Regions from separate parts of the Enterobacter vonholyi genome, predicted to be linked through region 2. Evidence: predicted binding sites of a transcription regulator. Region 2 holds the regulator's gene; each other region holds the start of a gene.
What was found. Region 2 encodes LexA, which represses DNA repair genes until DNA is damaged. Its sites were predicted from a motif close to TNCTGTATGTACATACAGNA; they were not measured.

Region 1: dinB (DNA polymerase IV) is a predicted target of LexA. The motif match lies at 2,703-2,722, and genes of this name have one in related genera.
Region 3: umuD (translesion error-prone DNA polymerase V autoproteolytic subunit) is a predicted target of LexA. The motif match lies at 3,725-3,744, and genes of this name have one in related genera.

The regions. Positions count from the first base shown of each region.
Region 1 covers NZ_CP162152.1:900,305-907,047, reverse strand. The annotation lists gene pepD (cytosol nonspecific dipeptidase) at 92-1,549, shown strand; gene dinB (DNA polymerase IV) at 1,627-2,685, opposite strand; gene nqrM ((Na+)-NQR maturation NqrM) at 2,793-2,996, opposite strand; gene nqrF (NADH:ubiquinone reductase (Na(+)-transporting) subunit F) at 2,996-4,219, opposite strand; gene nqrE (NADH:ubiquinone reductase (Na(+)-transporting) subunit E) at 4,230-4,826, opposite strand; gene AB3N39_RS04215 (NADH:ubiquinone reductase (Na(+)-transporting) subunit D) at 4,833-5,471, opposite strand; gene AB3N39_RS04210 (Na(+)-translocating NADH-quinone reductase subunit C) at 5,464-6,258, opposite strand; gene AB3N39_RS04205 (NADH:ubiquinone reductase (Na(+)-transporting) subunit B) at 6,251-6,743, opposite strand, start outside.
Region 2 covers NZ_CP162152.1:309,544-316,286, reverse strand. The annotation lists gene AB3N39_RS01450 (conjugal transfer protein TraF) at 1-976, opposite strand, end outside; gene AB3N39_RS01445 (cupin domain-containing protein) at 1,149-1,637, opposite strand; gene zur (zinc uptake transcriptional repressor Zur) at 1,753-2,265, shown strand; gene AB3N39_RS01435 (CsbD family protein) at 2,313-2,522, opposite strand; gene dinF (MATE family efflux transporter DinF) at 2,643-3,980, opposite strand; gene lexA (transcriptional repressor LexA) at 4,043-4,651, opposite strand; gene AB3N39_RS01420 (diacylglycerol kinase) at 4,760-5,128, opposite strand; gene plsB (glycerol-3-phosphate 1-O-acyltransferase PlsB) at 5,282-6,743, shown strand, end outside.
Region 3 covers NZ_CP162152.1:1,932,827-1,939,569, reverse strand. The annotation lists gene AB3N39_RS09250 (SDR family oxidoreductase) at 1-675, opposite strand, end outside; gene AB3N39_RS09245 (LysR family transcriptional regulator) at 773-1,660, shown strand; gene AB3N39_RS09240 (hypothetical protein) at 1,744-2,013, shown strand; gene umuC (translesion error-prone DNA polymerase V subunit UmuC) at 2,026-3,288, opposite strand; gene umuD (translesion error-prone DNA polymerase V autoproteolytic subunit) at 3,272-3,706, opposite strand; gene AB3N39_RS09225 (aldo/keto reductase family oxidoreductase) at 3,866-4,732, opposite strand; gene AB3N39_RS09220 (methyl-accepting chemotaxis protein) at 4,877-6,538, shown strand; gene smrA (DNA endonuclease SmrA) at 6,566-6,743, opposite strand, start outside.

The DNA.
Region 1 (6,743 bases), 590 kb from region 2:
TCATCTCGCAAGCCTGACTTGTGGTAACTATTAACCTGCTAACCCTGTGACCTGCAACCCTGTTTGCAGCGCCTCGACAAGGAGACTTATCGTGTCTGAACTGTCTCAACTATCTCCGCAGCCGCTGTGGGATATTTTTGCCAAAATCTGCTCCATTCCACACCCTTCCTACCATGAAGAACAGCTTGCCGAACATATTATGGGCTGGGCGAAGGAAAAAGGTCTGCATGCTGAACGCGACCAGGTTGGCAATATTCTGATCCGCAAACCTGCAACCGCAGGCATGGAAAACCGCAAACCGGTTGTGCTGCAGGCGCACCTGGACATGGTGCCACAGAAGAACAACGACACCGTTCATGACTTCACCAAAGACCCGATTCAACCGTACATCGACGGCGACTGGGTGAAAGCACGCGGTACCACGCTGGGCGCGGATAACGGCATCGGTATGGCGTCTGCGCTGGCGGTGCTGGCTGACGACCGCGTTGAGCACGGTCCACTGGAAGTGCTGTTAACCATGACCGAAGAAGCGGGCATGGACGGCGCTTTCGGTCTGCAGGCGAACTGGCTGCAGGCGGATATCCTGATCAACACCGACTCAGAAGAAGAAGGCGAGATCTACATGGGATGCGCGGGCGGGATTGATTTTATCTCTACCCTGCCGCTGTCTCGCGAAGCGATACCTGCGGGCTTCCAGACCTTCAAGCTGACGCTGAAAGGTCTGAAAGGCGGCCACTCCGGCGGCGATATTCACCTGGGTCTGGGCAACGCCAACAAGCTGCTGGCACGCTTCCTGGCAGGCCATGCGGCCGAGCTGGATCTGCGTCTGGTGGATTTCAACGGCGGTACCCTGCGTAACGCGATCCCACGCGAAGCGTTCGCCACCGTAGCGGTTCCAGCTGCAAAAGCGGACGAGCTGAAAAAACTCTCCACCGTGTACCTGGATATCCTGAAAAACGAACTGTCGGCGAAAGAGAAGAACCTGACCGTAGTGCTGGAATCTGTTTCTACAGATAAAGCCGCGCTGACCGTGCAGTCTCGTGACACCTTTGTTCAGCTGCTGAACGCGACGCCAAACGGCGTGATCCGCAACTCTGACGTGGCGAAAGGCGTGGTGGAAACCTCACTGAACGTGGGCGTGGTGACCATGAGCGACGACAGCGCGGAAATCATCTGCCTGATCCGCTCCCTTATCGACAGCGGTAAAGAGTACGTGGTGAGCATGCTGGAATCTCTGGGCACGCTGGCGGGAGCAAAAACCTCTGCAAAAGGCAGCTACCCGGGCTGGCAGCCGGATGCAAGCTCTCCGGTGATGGCGCTGGTGCGTGAAACTTACCAGCGTCTGTTCAACAGCACGCCAAACATTCAGGTGATCCACGCGGGTCTGGAATGTGGTCTGTTCAAGAAACCGTATCCGGATATGGATATGGTGTCCATCGGGCCAACCATTACCGGTCCACACTCGCCGGATGAGCAGGTTCATATCGAAAGCGTCGGTCACTACTGGACGCTGCTGACTGAACTGCTGAAAGCGATCCCTGCGAAATAACATCTTCATCCCAGCCCTCTTCCTGTGGAAGAGGGTGAAAAATCCAGGCCCGGTAAGCGTAGCGCCACCGGGCTTTTTTACAATCCCAGAACCAGCTGTCGCTCTAGCTGCGGATCCAGCAGCGTGACGTGCAATCCCACCAGCCTTACCCCTCGCCCGCCCCGGCGCTCTTCCCATGCCTTTTTTGCCGTCGCGATAAGATCGTCTTTATTCAGTCGCGGCCAGACGTGTTCCTGCGTGGTCTGCTGGAAGTCGTTGAATTTTAATTTGATACCCTGACGGGCAATCAGCAGGTCCGGCTTCACCTTGATTAAACGCCGTTCCAGCTCCGGATAAAGCTGTTCCGTGATGATCATTTCGCATTCAGACCAGTCATGTATATCTTCAATGAGGGTGCGCTCAACGCCGACGGATTTACGGAGCCGCTCGCTGTTCACATCGCGATCGTCAATTCCCTGGCTGCGTTCCCACAGCACGCGGCCAAACTTCCCGAAACGCTTGAGCAGCATGGCGAGATCGCTTTGCTGCACGTCCTCACAGGTCCGTAGCCCCATGCTTTCCAGCTTTGCGGCAGAAACTTTTCCTACCCCGGGAATTTTGCCGAGCGGCAGCGTTTTTAAAAATGCAGGCACCTCTTCCGGCGTGATGACGTACTGACCGTTGGGCTTATTTAAATCGGAGGCGATTTTGGCAAGGAATTTAACGGGCGCGACGCCCGCCGACGCCGTCAGATTCAGCTCGTTGAAAATCGTCTGGCGGATCTCCTTCGCCATCAGCGTGGCGGAGCCGTGGCAGTGAACGCTGTCGGTCACGTCCAGATAGGCTTCGTCGAGCGACAGCGGCTCTATGAGAGAGGTATAGCGGGAGAAGATTTCCCGGATGTGAAGGGAAGCCTCTTTATAGGCTTCAAACCGGCCGGGCAGAAGCGTGAGATGAGGACAAAGCTTTAAGGCCATCGCCGTCGGCATGGCGCTGCGCACGCCAAATTTGCGCGCAGGATAGTTGGCGGTGCTGATGACGCCACGCTGAACGCGGCTGCCGCCAATGGCGATGGGAATATCCCGCAGCGCCGGGTTGTCTCGCATCTCCACTGCGGCAAAAAAGCAGTCCATATCAACATGGATTATTTTGCGCATAGTATGCCCTCACTTATTACTGGATAAGTATACAGTAAACAAATGAGGGTTGAGAAGCGTGCGTGGAAATTGTCGGGTGACGGCTTCGCCTTACCCGACCTTCAAGATTAAATGATGCGCTGCTGCTCGCGCGCCATCCTTTTCTTTCGAGCATCGCACGGTTCCGGGCAGTCGCAGACCTTCTCCATACCAATGGAGGAAATACCGCCGCAGCTGCCCTGAATGCTTTTCCGCTTAACGATCCAGCCTAACGACATGCCGAAGATGACAAGCACAAAAATCACAAAGGTTGCCAGAAACGTCAGCATCATCAGCCTCCAAAGTCGTCGAGCAAGATGCTCTCATCTTCGACACCGAGATCTTTCAGCATCTTAATCACGGCGGCGTTCATCATCGGCGGGCCACACATATAGAACTCGCAGTCCTCGGGTGCCGGGTGCTGTTTGAGGTAGTTTTCATACAGCACGTTGTGGATGAACCCCGTATAGCCCGTCCAGTTATCTTCCGGCTGCGGATCGGAAAGCGCAACGTGGAAGGTAAAGTTCGGGTTTTCACGCGCCAGCTGTTCAAACTCGTCGTCGTAGAACATCTCGCGCAGCGAGCGCGCCCCGTACCAGAAGCTGATTTTACGCTTGCTGCCGAGCCGCTTGAGCTGGTCAAAAATGTGCGAGCGCATCGGGGCCATACCGGCACCGCCGCCGATAAAGACCATTTCCGCGTCGGTATCTTTCGCGAAGAACTCCCCGAACGGACCGGAGATCGTCACCTTATCTCCCGGCTTCAGGGACCAGATGTATGACGACATCACGCCCGGCGGTGCATCCGGCACATTCGGTGGCGGCGTTGCGATACGCACGTTGAGCATGATGATGCCTTTCTCTTCCGGGTAGTTAGCCATCGAGTAGGCGCGCAGCGTCGGCTCTTTTACCTCCGATACAAAGCGGAAGAGATTGAATTTGTCCCAGTCGGCGCGGTACTCATCCGGCACGTCGAAGTCCGCATACGCCACGGTATGTTCAGGACACTCAATCTGAATGTATCCTCCGGCGCGGAACGGAACATCTTCCCCTTCCGGTACCCGCAGCTTCAGCTCTTTAATAAAGGTGGCTTTGTTATCATTAGAGATAACCTCGCACTCCCATTTTTTGACGCCGAAGATCTCTTCCGGCAGCTCAATCTTCATGTTCTGGCGCACCGCGACCTGGCAGGCCAGACGGCAGCCCTCTTTCGCTTCAAGCTTTGTGATATGCGCCAGCTCGGTTGGCAGAATATCGCCACCGCCCTCTTTTACCGTCACGCGGCACTGCCCGCAGGAGCCGCCACCGCCGCAGGCTGACGAGACAAAGATCCCATTGCCCGAGAGCGTATTGAGCAGTTTGTCACCCGCTGGCGTGCGGATCTGATTCTGCGGCTCGTCGTTAATATCAATCACCACGTCACCGGAATTCACCAGCTTCGCGCGCGCCGCCAGAATTAACCCTGACAGCACCAGTACGATCAGCGTGAACATCACCACGCCAAGGATAATTTCCATCTGTTAGCCCTTATAGCTGCACACCGGAGAAGGACATAAAGCCCAGCGCCATCAGCCCGGTGGTGATAAAGGTGATCCCTAAGCCACGCAGACCCGCAGGCACGTTGGCATATTTCATTTTCTCGCGGATCCCCGCCATGGTGACAATCGCCAGCATCCAGCCGATGCCGGAACCAAAACCGTACACCACGGATTCACTGAAGTTGTAATCACGCTGAACCATAAACGAGACGCCACCAAAGATGGCGCAGTTCACCGCGATCAGCGGGAGGAAGATCCCCAGCGCGTTGTACAGCGACGGGAAGTACTTATCGAGGATCATCTCGAGGATTTGCACCAGCGCCGCGATCACCCCGATAAAGGTGATGAAATTCAGGAAGCTGAGATCAACCCCCTCCACCAGTGCGCCGTCACGCAGCACAAAGTTGTAGACCAGATTGTTAATCGGAACCGAAAGCCCCAACACAACGGTGACCGCCACGCCCAGCCCAAATGCCGTGGATACCTTTTTAGACACGGCAAGGAACGTACACATGCCCAGGAAAAACGCGAGCGCCATGTTTTCAACAAACACCGCCCGCACAAACAAACTCAGGTAATGAGCCATCGTCGGTTACTCCTTTTCCTGCTGTTCTGGTCTCAACGTACGAATCAGCCAGATCAACAAACCGATAATGAAAAATGCGCTAGGGGCCAGCAGGAACAGGCCGTTTGGCAGATACCAGCCGCCGTTCTGCACCGTGTCCAGCACCGTGATGCCAAACAGCTTGCCGCTGCCAATCAGCTCGCGCAGAAACCCAACCGTAAGCAGGATCGCGCCGTAGCCGAGGCCGTTGCCGATACCGTCCATAAAGCTCGCCAGCGGCGGCATTTTCATGGCGTAGGCTTCCGCACGCCCCATGACGATACAGTTAGTGATAATCAGCCCGACAAACACCGAGAGCTGTTTGGAGGTTTCATAGGCAAAGGCGCGCAGCAGCTGATCGACCACGATCACCAGCGAGGCGATGATCGCCATCTGGACGATGATCCTCACGCTGTTGGGGATGTGGTGGCGGATCATCGAGATAAACATGCTGGAGAACGCCGTGACCAGCGTAACCGCCAGCGTCATCACTACCGCCGTTTCCAGTTTGGTCGTCACCGCCAGGGCTGAACAGACGCCCAGCACCTGCAGCGTGATCGGGTTATTGGCGAGCAGTGGGCCAATGAGTACTTTTTTGACTTCTTTCAGTTCACCGGTATCAGCCATTGTTCAGCGCTCCTTCACGTACGTTTTTCAGGAAAGGACCAAAGCCCAGCTCGCCCATCCAGAAATCAAAACTGTGCTGCACGCCTTTTGATGTGAGCGTGGCGCCGGAAAGCCCGTCAACGGCGTAGTCGTCACCGGGACGAGCCGCCCCTTTCATCACCTTCAGCGCAGGCAGGCCGTTATCGTCGAGCACTTTCTTGCCGACAAACTGTGCCCGCCAGTTAGGGTTCTCAACTTCACCACCCAGCCCCGGGGTTTCGCCCTGGTCGTAATACGTAATGCCTTTGACCGTGCGGCCATCGGTATCAAGAGCGACAAAGGCATACATCATTGACCACAGACCATTACCGTAAATAGGAAGTACCACTTCCTGAATGCGTTTTTGGGGATCGCGAACCAGATAAACTTCGGCAAGGTTGCTGCGACGCTTAATCCCCGCGGGATCTTGGGATGCCTCCAGCGTCAGGCTCATCTGCGGATCTTTGAGCGCCAGCGCCTGGTTGAATTTTGCCGGGTCTTTATCGAGCAGTTCACCCGTTTTTAAATCCACCAGACGCGCCGAAATACGTTCAGCAAAGACGGCAGAAACGTCGTCTGCGCTCATTCCTTCCTGCATCAGCCCGGCGACGGCCAGAATGTTGCGCTGTTTATCCAGCGCACGTTGCTCCTGCTGCAGGGGTTTTAACCCCACGGCAGAGCCGGCTACGACAATGGAGCAGACCAGGCAGAGCACCAGCACCACCAGCAGCGTCTTGCTGATGCTGTCGTTATTTTTTACTTCAGCCACGCGCCTTCCTCCGCTTGATGTTGGCCCGCACCACCAGGTAATCGAATAGCGGCGCAAACAGGTTGGCAAACAGAATGGCCAGCATCATCCCCTCCGGGTACGCCGGGTTGACCACGCGGATCAGGACACACATTGCGCCAATGAGCACGCCATAGCTCCATTTACCTTTGTCAGTGAAGGAGGCCGAGACCGGGTCGGTTGCCATGAACATCATGCCGAACGCGAAGCCACCCAGCACCAGATGCCAGTACCACGGCATGGAGAACATCGGATTGGTGGTCGAACCGATAACGTTGAACAGGGTGGCGGTCAGCACCATGCCGATCATCACGCCCGCAACAATTCGCCAGGAGGCCACGCGGCCAAAAAGAATGATCGCGCCGCCGAGCAAAATTATCAGCGTAGAGACTTCTCCGATGGAGCCCGGAATGTTGCCAATAAAGGCATCAAACCAGGTCACGGGCTGACCCGTCGCGTTGTTCACC
Region 2 (6,743 bases):
AGCTCACCACTTCTCCCGTACGGCCATTGCGGATACGGATATCTTTGGTGTCGATATCGCGCGACATCAGGTTTTGTCCGCTCACGCCAACGGTCCAGTGTTCGCCGAAATCGGCCGCAATACCGGCATCCACGTTGAAGCCCGTATCGTCAGTACGGTAGCGGCTGTCGTTCCACTTGTTACTGTCGTAATCGTAGATTGACGTGGTGTAGTTATAGACCCAGGTTTTTTGCAGCTTTGGCGTCACGCCCACGGAAACAGGGACGCCGCCGAGGTCAAACTGGCGGGCAACGGCAACACCATAGTCGGAGACAATCGCTGCCCGGCCAGACGCGGTTGAGTTGAGGTTTTTAGTGATCTGATCCGTGCCGTTCAGCGCAGCGTCCAGGGCAACACCGGCAGCCACCACATTACTGCGTTGAATACCGCGCAGATAATCAATATCCTGCTGATCGATAGACGAGCTCACCCGGCCATGGGCATAGCCTTTCGCCATGAAGGCTACCGAAAGGACATCGTTAGGGATACTCACCGCAAGCCCTGCACCAGCCGTTGCGCGTGCGGTTTTGCCTTTGAGATAGTCCAGCTCATCGGCCAGATCTTTGGCCGCGCCCTGGAATTGATTAATGGAACCTAATGGATTGGTGATAATTTCTCTTGGCGTGAGATTATCAACCACATCCTTGTAGTGATTGATTTTGTCGTTGATGGTATCAATCTCGTCCTGAAGATTGTCCTCATCCGTTACCTGTACGCCAACGGACGGCAAAATGACCGTCACATCATCGTCAGGTTTTGCCTTTGCCAGCAGCGCGGGGTTGATTAATGCCCCACTGCCATAGCTCCCGGAGGCAACGCCAGTGCCACCCATTGCGTCGCTTCGTGATTCTGTCCAGGTATTGGCTGCTCCCGCCTGATTTGCCATAAACAAGGAAACAGCGATACTAACCACCGAAAATTTAAAATTTTTTTTCACAGTATGCCCGTTATAGTCTGTTATGAAATAACCCCTGTCTGTTATCACCCAAACAGGAACGAACTATTGCTGTGAATAAGTAGTAAAAGACCCGCTATTTCTATCCCTAAGTAAAACTCCCTTACGGCCTGTTATATTTTGTGACGGCCCTCAATATTTATAGAAGAGGAAATTATTTTTTCCCAGGTTTTCCATCATGCGGTCCAAAAAACTGGGGCGGGTGGTCTACCCAGCGATCCTCTCGGGTAGCGGCATAAACCGGGTTAAGCGGATAGTATATGCGGTTATGCTTCTTGTTAGCCTCGCCAACGACCAGGAGCCGAACCTCGTCGTCCGTGTTGTTGATAAAGGTATGACAGATGCCGGTACCGGCGGGAAAACCTACGCTGTCGCCAGGCTCCAGCTTCCACAAGTAGCCATTAATCCAGGCGTCAGGGTGGCCTTCAAGCACGTAAATAAACTCTTCTTCGTCGCTCTCCGCATGCGGATAGGACGTCCTGCGCCCAGGCGGCAGGCGCTCATGATGGATACCAATACGCCCGAGCCCAAGCTTTCGAGCCAACGGGGCGCCGATAGAAAAAAGCTCATCGCTATCTGGATAGGTCGAATCATCCGCGACTTCTACGTCGCGCCAGTGCCGAATACAGTCAGGTTTTTTCATTGTTTATTTCCCGGTTTGTAATGGGTCAGGTATAGCACAGACTGGTGGATCTCGGCGTTTTTACCAGAACATGATAAAGTGAGGGTTTTCCGTCCTATAACATCCGGGGTGCTACATGGATAAGTCCACAAAAGAGCTGTTAGCGCAGGCCGAAAAGCTGTGTGCGCAACGCAATGTGCGCCTGACTCCGCAGCGCCTTGAAGTATTACGCCTGATGAGCCTGCAGCAGGGTGCCATCAGCGCCTACGATCTGCTCGACCTGCTCCGCGAAAGCGAGCCGCAGGCAAAGCCGCCGACGGTCTATCGCGCTCTGGATTTCCTGCTTGAACAAGGGTTCGTGCACAAGGTGGAATCCACCAACAGCTATGTGCTGTGCCATCTGTTCGATCAGCCCACCCACACATCGGCTATGTTTATCTGTGACCGCTGCGGCGTGGTGAAAGAAGAGGCTGCGGAAGGCGTGGAAGACATTATGCATACGCTGGCAGCGAAAATGGGGTTTGCCCTGCGTCATAACGTGATTGAGGCGCACGGGCTCTGTTCCGCGTGCGTGGAGGTGGAAGCCTGTCGCCATCAGGACGCGTGTCAGCACGACCACTCTATCCTGGTGAAGAAAAAGCCGCGTTAACGGCAAAAGAAAAGGCGGCCTGGAGCCGCCCTGTGGGTTATTCAGCGTTACCAGCGGTAGTCGTTACGGGTTTCCCAGTCTTTGACTTCGTTTTCCGCCTGATCTTTCGCGTAGCCGTAACGTTCCTGAATTTTACCGACAAGCTGATCGCGTTTACCTTCAATGACGGTCATATCGTCATCAGTCAGCTTACCCCACTTTTCTTTCGCTTTACCTTTGAACTGCTTCCAGTTGCCGCCGATTTCGTCTTTATTCATCATCGTGTCCTCTTAGTTAAGCGTCGGGTCGTAACGTCCGTTACGTTCTTTTCTGCTGGACGTGATAATTATTGTAGTTAAGGATTCCGTAGTTAATTTCATATTCGGAATCTTTAACCGTCACGATATATCGTGGCGCGAAGAGAACCAGGTATCGTTTTGCCAGTGGCGGTGCCAGATAAACGCCAGCGATAACCCGCGCAGCGAGAGGAAGACGGCCAGGGCCAGCCACAAACCGTGATTACCCAGCCAGGGAAGCGTTAGCAGCGTCAGACCAAACCCTGCCGCCGCGACCGCCATGCTGTTGCGCATTTCCGCTCCGCGCGTCGCACCAATAAACATGCCGTCCAGCAGATAACACCAGACGCCGACCACCGGTAAGATGACTTGCCAGAGGAGATAGTGACTCGCCAACTCGCGCAGAGCAGGTATAGACGTCAGCAATGCAACGATCTGCTCACCAAAGCAGGCGTAAACCAGACCAAAGGCCAGCGCCACCAGTCCCGACTGACGGCAGGCTGCCCGCCAGACATCCCGAAGCTGCCCGCTTTCTCGCGCACCGTACGCCTGCCCGGAATGCGCTTCAACCGCGTAGGCAAAACCGTCCAGCGCATAGGCGGTAAAGGTCAGAAGCGTCATCAATATCGCGTTGACCGCCACGATTTCTGGCCCCAGTCGAGCCCCGAAAACCGTCAGCGCGCCGAAGCAGAGCTGAAGAAGCAGCGAGCGCAGCATGATGTCACGGTTGAGGGCCAGCAGCTTACGGATATTGCCGCGCCATGCGGTTTTGAGCAGCGCCAGTGAGATCCCGCGCATCGACAGCACGCGCCAGACCATCCACAAGCCAATGATAAAGGTCCCGTATTCGGCAATCGCCGTCGCTAGCGCCGCGCCCCGCACGTTCATATGCAGGCCCATCACCAGCCAGATATCCAGCACAATGTTGAGAAGGTTGCCCACCACCAGCAAAATCACTGGCGCCCGGGCATACTGAACGCCCAGTAGCCACCCCAGCAGAACCAGGTTAGCCAGCGACGCTGGCGCGCTGAGCCACCGGATTTCAAGGAAACGTCGCGCCTGATCCAGTACCGCCTCGCTGCCGCCAACGATATGAAGCGCAAGATCGATCAGGGGTGTCCGCAATACAACGATTAATGCACCCGCGCCAAGCGCGAGTATCAGCGGCTGCACCAGCGCGCGCGCCAGACGCAGCGGATCTTTCGCACCATAAGCCTGTGCGGTAAGACCGGTGGTGCTCATGCGTAAAAAGAGCAACAGCATAAACAGGAAGCTGGTTGCCGTCGCGCCAATCGCCACGCCGCCAAGATAAACTGATGAATCAAGATGGCCTATAACGGCAGTATCAACCAGTCCCAGTAAAGGCACGGTAATATTGGAGAAAATCATCGGCAGGGCAAGACGCCACAATGCCTTATCTGATGCCGTCAGTAGTGACATGCGAAATACCGGGAAAGGTAGATGAACAGGCTACAGCGGAAGCGTAGCCTGTCAGGAAGAGATTACAGCCATTCACCGTTACGAATCACGCCTACTGCCAGACCTTCGATAGAGAAGTTCTGTTCGCGGAGATCGACCACAATTGGGGTGAACTCGTTGTTTTCAGGCAGCAACTGAACGGTGTTACCCTGTTTTTTCAGACGTTTGACGGTGACTTCATCGTCAATGCGCGCGACAACCACCTGGCCGTTACGCACATCCTGCGTTTTATGTACCGCAAGCAGATCGCCGTCAAGAATACCGATGTCTTTCATCGACATGCCGCTAACGCGCAGCAGAAAATCAGCGCTCGGCTTGAACATGGCTGGATCGACCTGGTAATGACCTTCAATATGCTGCTGTGCCAGTAAAGGCTCACCGGCAGCAACACGACCTACCAGCGGAATGCCCGTCTCTTCTTCTACTAGCAGTCGGATACCGCGTGACGCGCCTGATACAATCTCAATCACGCCTTTACGCGCCAGCGCTTTCAGGTGTTCTTCGGCAGCATTCGGAGAACGGAAACCCAGACGCTGCGCGATTTCCGCACGCGTAGGTGGCATACCCGTCTGGCCGATATGATCCCGGATGAGATCAAACACCTCTTGCTGCCTGGTCGTTAACGCTTTCATTCCGCCCCCTGGGTGTATATACAGTTATGCTGTGAGTATATACAGTCAAAGGCGATTTTGGAACCAAAAACTGCACAAAAAACCAGGGACTTAATTATTCCTCGAGGCTCATCGGAAATGTGACCAAAGCAGCGTGACCCAGGTGATAACGGCAGTGATAATCGCCAGTAACACGGCAGCAGATCCCATGTCTTTTGCGCGGCCAGAAAGCTCATGGAAATCGGAACCGATGCGATCCACAACGGCCTCAATAGCGCTATTAAGAATTTCCACTATCATCACCAGAAGTACGGAACCGATAAGAAGTACGCGGGTAATAGCATCAACATCAAGGAAACAGGCGACGATCACCGCGATGATAGCGGCGACGCCCTCCTGGCGAAACGCGGCCTCGTTGGCCCATGCGGCACGGAAACCTTTCCATGAATAGCCGGCGGCTTTGATGATACGTGTTAACCCAGTGGTATTATTGGCCATTAAAAGAACCTTTTTAAAAAAGAGCGTCAGTAACAGGAGCCGTAGCGCGTTTCGCTACAGCCTGAAGTATGACGGGTAACAACAGAAATTTTGCGCGCTTTCTGTTATCCTTGCGCCGCAATTGCATTATTAACCAGAGGCTTTACATCGTTTATGTCCGGCTGGCCACGAATTTACTACAAATTACTTAATTTACCATTAAGCATCCTGGTAAAAAGCAAGTCTATCCCAGCAGAACCCGCGCTGGAACTGGGGCTCGATACGTCGCGTCCCATTATGTACGTTTTGCCTTATAACTCGAAGGCTGACTTACTGACGCTTCGCGCCCAGTGTCTGGCGCATGACTTACCAGATCCGCTTGAACCGCTGGAAGTTGACGGTACGCTGCTGCCGCGCTACGTGTTCATCCACGGCGGGCCGCGCGTGTTTACCTATTACACGCCGAAAGAAGAGTCCATCAAGCTGTTCCATGACTATCTCGACCTGCACCGCAGCAACCCCGATCTGGATGTGCAGATGGTGCCGGTATCGGTGATGTTTGGTCGTCGTCCGGGCCGCGAAAAAGGTGAAGAGAACCCGCCGCTGCGCATGCTTAACGGCATCCAGAAGTTCTTTGCGGTCTCCTGGCTGGGACGCGACAGCTTTGTACGTTTCTCCCCTTCCGTTTCGCTGCGTCGCATGGCGGACGAGCACGGCACCGACAAGATCATCGCGCAAAAACTGGCGCGCGTAGCGCGTATGCACTTCGCTCGTCAGCGCCTCGCTGCCGTAGGGCCACGCCTCCCGGCGCGTCAGGATCTGTTCAACAAGCTGCTGGCTTCCAAAGCGATTGCCCGCGCCGTTGAAGATGAAGCGCGCAGCAAGAAAATTTCGCATGAGAAAGCTCAGCAGAACGCCATTGCGCTGATGGAAGAGATTGCAGCGAACTTCTCTTACGAGATGATTCGCCTTTCCGATCGTATCCTCGGCTTTACGTGGAACCGCCTCTATCAGGGCATCAACGTCCATAACGCCGAGCGCGTGCGTCAGCTGGCGCATGATGGCCATGAGATTGTCTATGTCCCCTGCCACCGCAGCCACATGGACTACCTGCTCCTTTCCTACGTGCTCTATCATCAGGGGCTGGTACCGCCGCACATTGCTGCCGGTATCAACCTGAATTTCTGGCCAGCAGGTCCGATTTTCCGCCGCCTGGGCGCGTTCTTTATTCGTCGTACCTTCAAGGGTAACAAGCTCTACTCCACCGTGTTCCGCGAGTATCTGGGCGAGCTGTTCAGCCGCGGCTATTCCGTGGAGTACTTCGTGGAGGGCGGGCGTTCCCGTACCGGTCGTCTGCTCGATCCGAAGACCGGCACGCTGTCGATGACCATCCAGGCCATGCTGCGCGGAGGTACCCGTCCGATCACGCTGGTGCCTATCTACATCGGCTACGAGCACGTGATGGAAGTGGGCACGTACGCGAAAGAGCTGCGTGGCGCGACCAAAGAGAAAGAGAGCCTGCCGCAGATGCTGCGCGGCTTGAGCAAGTTGCGCAATCTTGGTCAGGGCTACGTGAACTTCGGCGAGCCGATGCCGCTGATGACGTACCTGAACCATCACGTTCCGGAGTGGCGCG
Region 3 (6,743 bases), 1.6 Mb from region 2:
CGTGGCCTCGGCCAGCAGCCCGGCGTCGGTATGATCCACAATGCTGTGCCAGGTCTGTTCTGAACCGGGAAAACGCAGCGGTAAACCCAACGCCTTGCACAGGGAGGCGTACAGGGCGATGCTCAGCGCAAGGTTCATGGCATTGCCCGGCACCGCGCTCCCCACCACGCCCGGCCTGATGGCATTCCAGTGCCAGCGTTTTCCCCGCTGAAACTGGCTGAGCCACGTGAGCTGTGCGGCGTTAAACTCGGCCCCCGGCACGCCGGGATCGCTTTCCCGCGCCGGGGTTTTAAACGGCCCCAGATGCGCGCCGTAGACCTTGTACCCCTGCATCAGGCTTATCGTCTGCAAAGGTGCCGCTGTTTCGAGGGTGCTGACCAGATTGCGCAGCATGGTGACGTTCGGCTCAACCATGTCCGTCCAGTTCGCCGCGTTCGCCCAGGCGCTGTAAAAGATGTGGGTGACACCGTTCAGGGAGCGCAGCGCCCGGGCGCTGTCCTGTTCATCCAGTAAATCGACCTTGACCATCGGAATGCCGTCAGGATGCGATCCGGCATGACGGCTGAGGCCAATCACCTCCCACTGATGGTTCAGGAGCGTGTTGACCAGCTGCCTGCCGACAATGCCGCTGGCGCCCGCGACCAGGGCGACGTTGTGTTGCTGCCTCTTACTCATGGTGTTTCTCCGGAAAGGGTGACAGCCACAGTGTGATATATTATTTTTTCTGCAAATACTCCCTGAAATCGATGGCACTTATAAGCAGAATCATTAAATGAATAACAAGCTCACCGCCATTTCTACCTTTCTACGCGTCGCTGAAGCAGGCTCGTTCTCAGCGGCCGCCCGTCAGACCGGGATTAAGCAGTCCGCCGTCAGTCAACAGATCGCGGCGCTTGAGGAAGCGCTTGGTGTGGTATTGCTGCACCGAACGACGCGTACGATGAAGCTGACCGAACAGGGTGAACGTTACCGGCGTGATATGCAGCTTGTGCTGGACGCCATGGGGGAAGCGGAGAGGCGTTTACATCCTGCCGATCATAGCGTTCAGGGACGCGTCCATGTCCAGTTACCGAGCGGCCTGGGTCAGATCTTTTTACCGCATCTGCTGGCGCTGCAGCGCCTGCATCCCGAACTGCAGCTGATGATTTCTCTCGATGACCGCCTTGCCGATCTGGTGACGGAGGGCGTGGATATCGCGATACGGCTGGGCAGCGAGCCTCCGCAGGCGCATGCGGCTCGCGTGCTGGGGCGTATTGAGGCGGCGCTGTTTGCCGCTCCCGATTTTCAGGCGGTACACGCCGTCAGCGAGCTGGCGACGCTCCCACACGTGCGGTTCAGCGGCATTCCGCTGGATGCCCCCCTGCGCCTGATTTCTGACGAGGAAACGGTCGAGGTCAACGTGAATACCGTTTTCCGTGCCAACACCAGCGACGCGCTGCTGCAGGCGCTGGAATCCGGCATGGGTATCGGCGGCATGCAGCGACCGCTCGTGGCCAGAGCGCTGCAGGTGGGCACGCTGGTACCGGTGCTGCCCGACTGGCGGTTACCCGATCGCTTCCTCTATGCCGTTTATCCTGATGCCCGCTTTATTCCGCAGCGCGTCAGAAAGGTCGTCAGCGTGATTGAGCAGTTACTGCCTGAAATAATAAAGAAATGCTGATGATTCCCCCCCGTAAATTACGTGCATTTTTCAACCGCCAGGAATAGAGTATTTTTACCGTATCCCCTTTTTCTGGAGCACTTATGCCGGAGTACTGTTTTTTCCAAAAAGGCCCAAACCTCATAGCAATCGAAAGCGCAAACACCGATGCGGCTGCACAGCTCATCGCCCAGGGGTTCGAAAAACAGTTCGAGGAGATCGGCGCCGCGGATGAAAAAGAGGCGCTTACTCGCCTTACCGATATCCGTAAAAATAGTGAGATCGATCGTCATAACTTCCTGGCCGGTGCGGGCGAAATGCCGCTGATCGGCGTGCTGGCGGCTGCGGCAACCTGGTTGATTCAAAAGAAATAACGCAACGATACTCTACCTCGCCACCGGCAAATCGGCGTACCGCGTTGTATAGGCCGGTGACAACATTTCCCGTTTCATCGCCCACGGTTTCTCAATACCCTGCCCGGCAAACCATATCTTCCCTTTGCCGGAATGATTCAGGCTGTCGATCGTTTCCATCAGCGCCGCGCTGTTGGCGCGCAGGCGATTATCGTCAAACAGGTTAAGCTGGGCGACACCGCTGCTGAAAAAGTCCGCCAGCATGACCCCGGCCTTCATATAGCGATACCCGTCGAGCCATATCCGCCCCAGCGCTTCCGTGGCGGCGCGGATGATATCGCGCGAGTCATTGGTGGGCGTCATCAGGGTGACCGAAGCCTGATTGCCGTAATAAATTTCGTTGTCCGCATGCGGGCTGGTGCGCACAAACACGCTGATAAAACGACAGTATTGATGCTCGCCGCGCAATTTCTCTGCGGCGCGTTCCGCGTAGGCGCAAATCGCCTGGTGCATTTCCTCGTACTGCATAATACGGTGTCCAAACGAACGGCTACAGATAATTTGCTGCTTCGTGGGGGTGAACTCCTCCAGGTCAAGGCAAGGCTCACCGCGAAGCTCGCGGGCCGTACGCTCCAGCACCACGTTAAAATGTTTGCGAATGACCCACGAGGAGGCCTCCGCCAGCTCCAGCGCCGTGGTGATCCCCATCGCGTTGAGCTTTTTCGTGATGCGTCGGCCTACCCCCCACACCTCCTCTACCGGAACCTTTTCCAGCAGTTTACGCTGCCGCTCGCGGCCTGAGAGATCGACCACGCCGCCGGTGCCGGACCACCGTTTCGCCGCATAGTTGGCCAGCTTCGCCAGCGTTTTGGTCGGGGCAATACCGACGCCAACGGTTAATCCCGTATTTTTAAAGACCTGCGAGCGCATCTGGTGACCAAACGCTTCCAGTGACAGGCAGTGACTGACTCCTGAAACGTTCACGAACGCCTCATCAATGGAGTAAATCTCTATTGCCGGGGCGAGATCGGTCAGCGTCTGCATTACCCGACTGCTGAGATCGGCATACAGCGCATAATTCGAGCTAAAGACGTAAACTTTTGACGGATATAGTTTTTGTTTGAATTTAAAATACGGCTCACCCATTTTTATGCCGAACTGCTTTGCCTCCCGCGACAGTGAAATAATGCAGCCGTCGTTATTGGAAACCACCACGATGGGCTTCCCCTCCAGATCGGGGCGGAAGACCCGCTCGCAGGAGGCATAGAAGCTGTTCACATCAACCAGCGCGAACATGTCTATGCGTTTTAAGCGTGTGGGTGACGACGCCGAAGATCTGCAGCTCCTCTTCGGACTGAAAGGTAATCGGCTGATAGCGGACATTATGTGGCAACAACCTCAGAACCGGGCGCGTCTGTAGCTCCTTCACCGTAAACTCACCGGCGACCGACGCCACGACGATATCTCCGTGTTCGGCATTTAACGAGCGGTCAACCACCAGCAGATCGCCATCGCCGATCCCCGCCCCAATCATGGAGTCTCCACTCACCTTAATAAAATAGGTCGCACTGGGGTGCCTTACTGCCAGCCGGTTAAGATCGAGACGATCCTCCACATAATCCTGTGCCGGGCTGGGGAACCCACAGGCAACACGTTCTAAAAACAAAGGTAATTCAATGATTTGTTTTGGTTGATAAGAAAAGAGAGTGTCCATAATGCCTTTCTCGCCGAATACTGTATATAAATACAGTATTACGGATTATGGACAAGGATCAAGGTCATTTCCGGAAGCGGACCCAAACGCGTTGAAGTGTCAGAAGATTTAAAACGCGCAAAGCCCGGAAGCGCATGTCGGGCTTTGCGCCTGTGACGATCAGTCCATCAGCGTATTCAATGTTTCCAGCGCGTCAGGCGGCAGCTGCAGTTCCCCCGCCGCGAGGTTTTGCCGCAGATGCGCCACGGAAGAGGTGCCCGGGATCAGCAGAATATTCGGAGAACGCTGCAGCAGCCATGCCAGCGCAACCTGCATTGCCGTGACGCCCAGTGAATCCGCGACAGCCTTAAGCCCGGAAGATTGCAGCGGCGTAAAGCCGCCCAGCGGGAAGAACGGTACATACGCGATCCCTTGCTGCGCGAGCAGATCCACCAGCGCATCATCACCCCGGTTAACAATGTTGTACATGTTCTGCACGCACACCACCGGCACCATCTTCTGCGCTTCCGCAACCTGGGTGGCCGTGACGTTGCTCAGGCCAATATGCCGCACCAGCCCCTGCCGCTGTAATTCTGCCAGGGTGGAGAGCGGTTCAGCAATCGACCCTTCCGCAGGCCCGTGTGCGCTAAACATGATCCGCAGATTCACCACGTCCAGCACGTCCAGCTGCAGATTACGCAGGTTGTCATGCACCGCCTGCGTCAGTTCCTGTGCGGAAAAGGCCGGCAGCCAGGCGCCTTTGTCGTTGCGACGGGCGCCAATCTTGGTGACGATCGTCAGATCGTCCCGGTAAGGATGAAGCGCCTCGCGGATCAGCTGGTTGGTGACATGAGGACCATAAAAATCACTGGTATCAATATGGTTCACCCCCGCCGTCACCGCCTCGCGCAGCACGTCCAGCGCGGCCTGCTTATCCTTCGGTGGGCCAAAGACGCCCGGCCCGGCGAGCTGCATCGCACCGTAGCCCAGTCTTTTAACCGTCCGCGTCCCGAGCGCGTACGTCCCGCTTTTATCAATGCTGCTCATGTTAACCTTCCTCATAAAAATGATCCGGATTTACAACAGGTTCCTCACCGGAGCCCTTAGTTAAGCGCGAGTTAAATTAAAGTTTAAATTCTATACGACGATAGTATTGGTGTACCTCTGCATCCTTTCTAACGGACGACCGCTATGCTGAAAAATTTGCACGTGATTACCGGTATTATCTTTGCTCTCACCATATTCTGTCTGCTGCAAGTTGTCACGGGAGGGTTGTTCTACTCTGCCGTCAGCAACGATCGCCATAACTTCCAGAATTCCGGCGTGCTCAATGCCCAGCAGGAAAGCCTGAGCGACAGCGTGAACACGCTGGTGAAAACGCGCGTCACCGTCACCCGCGTGGCGATCCGCTACCTGAAAAACCAGCGTGACCCGGCTTCCCTGGCAGCGATCAACAAACTGCTTGGCACCGCAGGCGACTCGCTGGCAAAAGCCGAAGCCTATAACAAAGAGTGGCAGAAGCTGCCGCAGGTTAAGGGCCAGGAGGCGGCATTGACCGACGAGATGCAGAAATCCTGGAACCAGATGCATGAAGTCATGCGTTTATCGATTGAGTATCTGCGCGCCGACAACTATCAGGCCTATGGCGATCTGGATGCGCAGCAGGCGCAGGACGATATGGAAGCGGTCTATAACCGCTGGCGCGCCGAAAACAACACCCTGCTGAAGGCCGCAACCGAAGAGAACCAGAGCAGCTTCACGCAGATGCAGTGGACGCTGGCGGCAATTCTGCTGGCCGTGATCGCGGTTCTGGTGGTCATCTGGCAGGGTTTACAACATCTGCTGTTAAAACCACTCCACTCCATTATGAACCATATTCGCGCCATTGCAGGGGGCGACCTGACGCAGGAGATCGCTATCTCGGGTCGCAATGAGATGGGTCAGCTGGCCGCCGGCCTGCATGAGATGCAGCAGTCGCTGGTAACCACCGTCAGCGCCGTACGCGGAAGTACCGATTCCATCTACACCGGCGCAGGTGAAATTGCCGCGGGGAGCAACGATCTTTCCGCCCGCACCGAGCAGCAGGCCGCCTCGCTCGAAGAGACCGCTGCCAGCATGGAAGAGCTGACCGCGACGGTTAAACAGAACTCCGATAACGCCCGTCAGGCCACGCTGCTGGCGAAAAACGCCTCTGAAACGGCCGCGCGCGGCGGTCACGTCGTGGATAACGTGGTTCGCACCATGAACGAAATCGCCGACAGTTCGCAGCAAATTGCGCATATTACCGGCGTGATCGACAGCATTGCGTTCCAGACCAACATTCTGGCGCTTAACGCCGCGGTGGAAGCGGCACGCGCCGGGGAACAGGGCCGTGGTTTTGCGGTTGTTGCAGGCGAAGTCCGTACGCTGGCGAGCCGCAGCGCGCAGGCGGCGAAAGAGATCAAAGGGCTTATCGAGAACTCTGTCAGCCGGGTGAATACCGGTTCTGAGCAGGTTAGCGAGGCCGGCACCACCATGAAGGAAATTGTCGCCGCCGTCACCCGCGTGACCGATATCATGGGTGAGATTTCATCTGCCTCTGACGAGCAGAGCCGCGGTATTGAGCAGGTGAGCCTGGCCGTTTCGCAGATGGACAGCGTGACGCAGCAAAACGCCGCGCTGGTGCAGGAGTCCGCCACGGCGGCTGCGGCGCTGGAAGATCAGTCCGAGCAGCTGCGCCAGGCGGTGGCCGCGTTTCGCTTGAACGGCAAAGAAAAAGCGGTCGCCCCGCGCCCGGCCAGTCTGAAAACGCCACAGCTGCTGCGCCCGGCGACAACTACCGCCTCTACCGACAGCAACTGGGAAACGTTCTGAGTCATCGGCGGGCGAGGAGATCGCCTGCTAGCGGCTGCGCTTGGCGTGCCGCTCCCAGTTTTCCTGTTTTGCTTCATCCGATTTTCGCAGTGAAACATAACATGCCCCGCTGCCGCCGTGATGCGGCAGCGCCACGCAGAAAGCCTGCACTTCCTCAAACTCGGTTAACCAGCGCGCCAGATAGCTGCGCACCACATTGGGATGC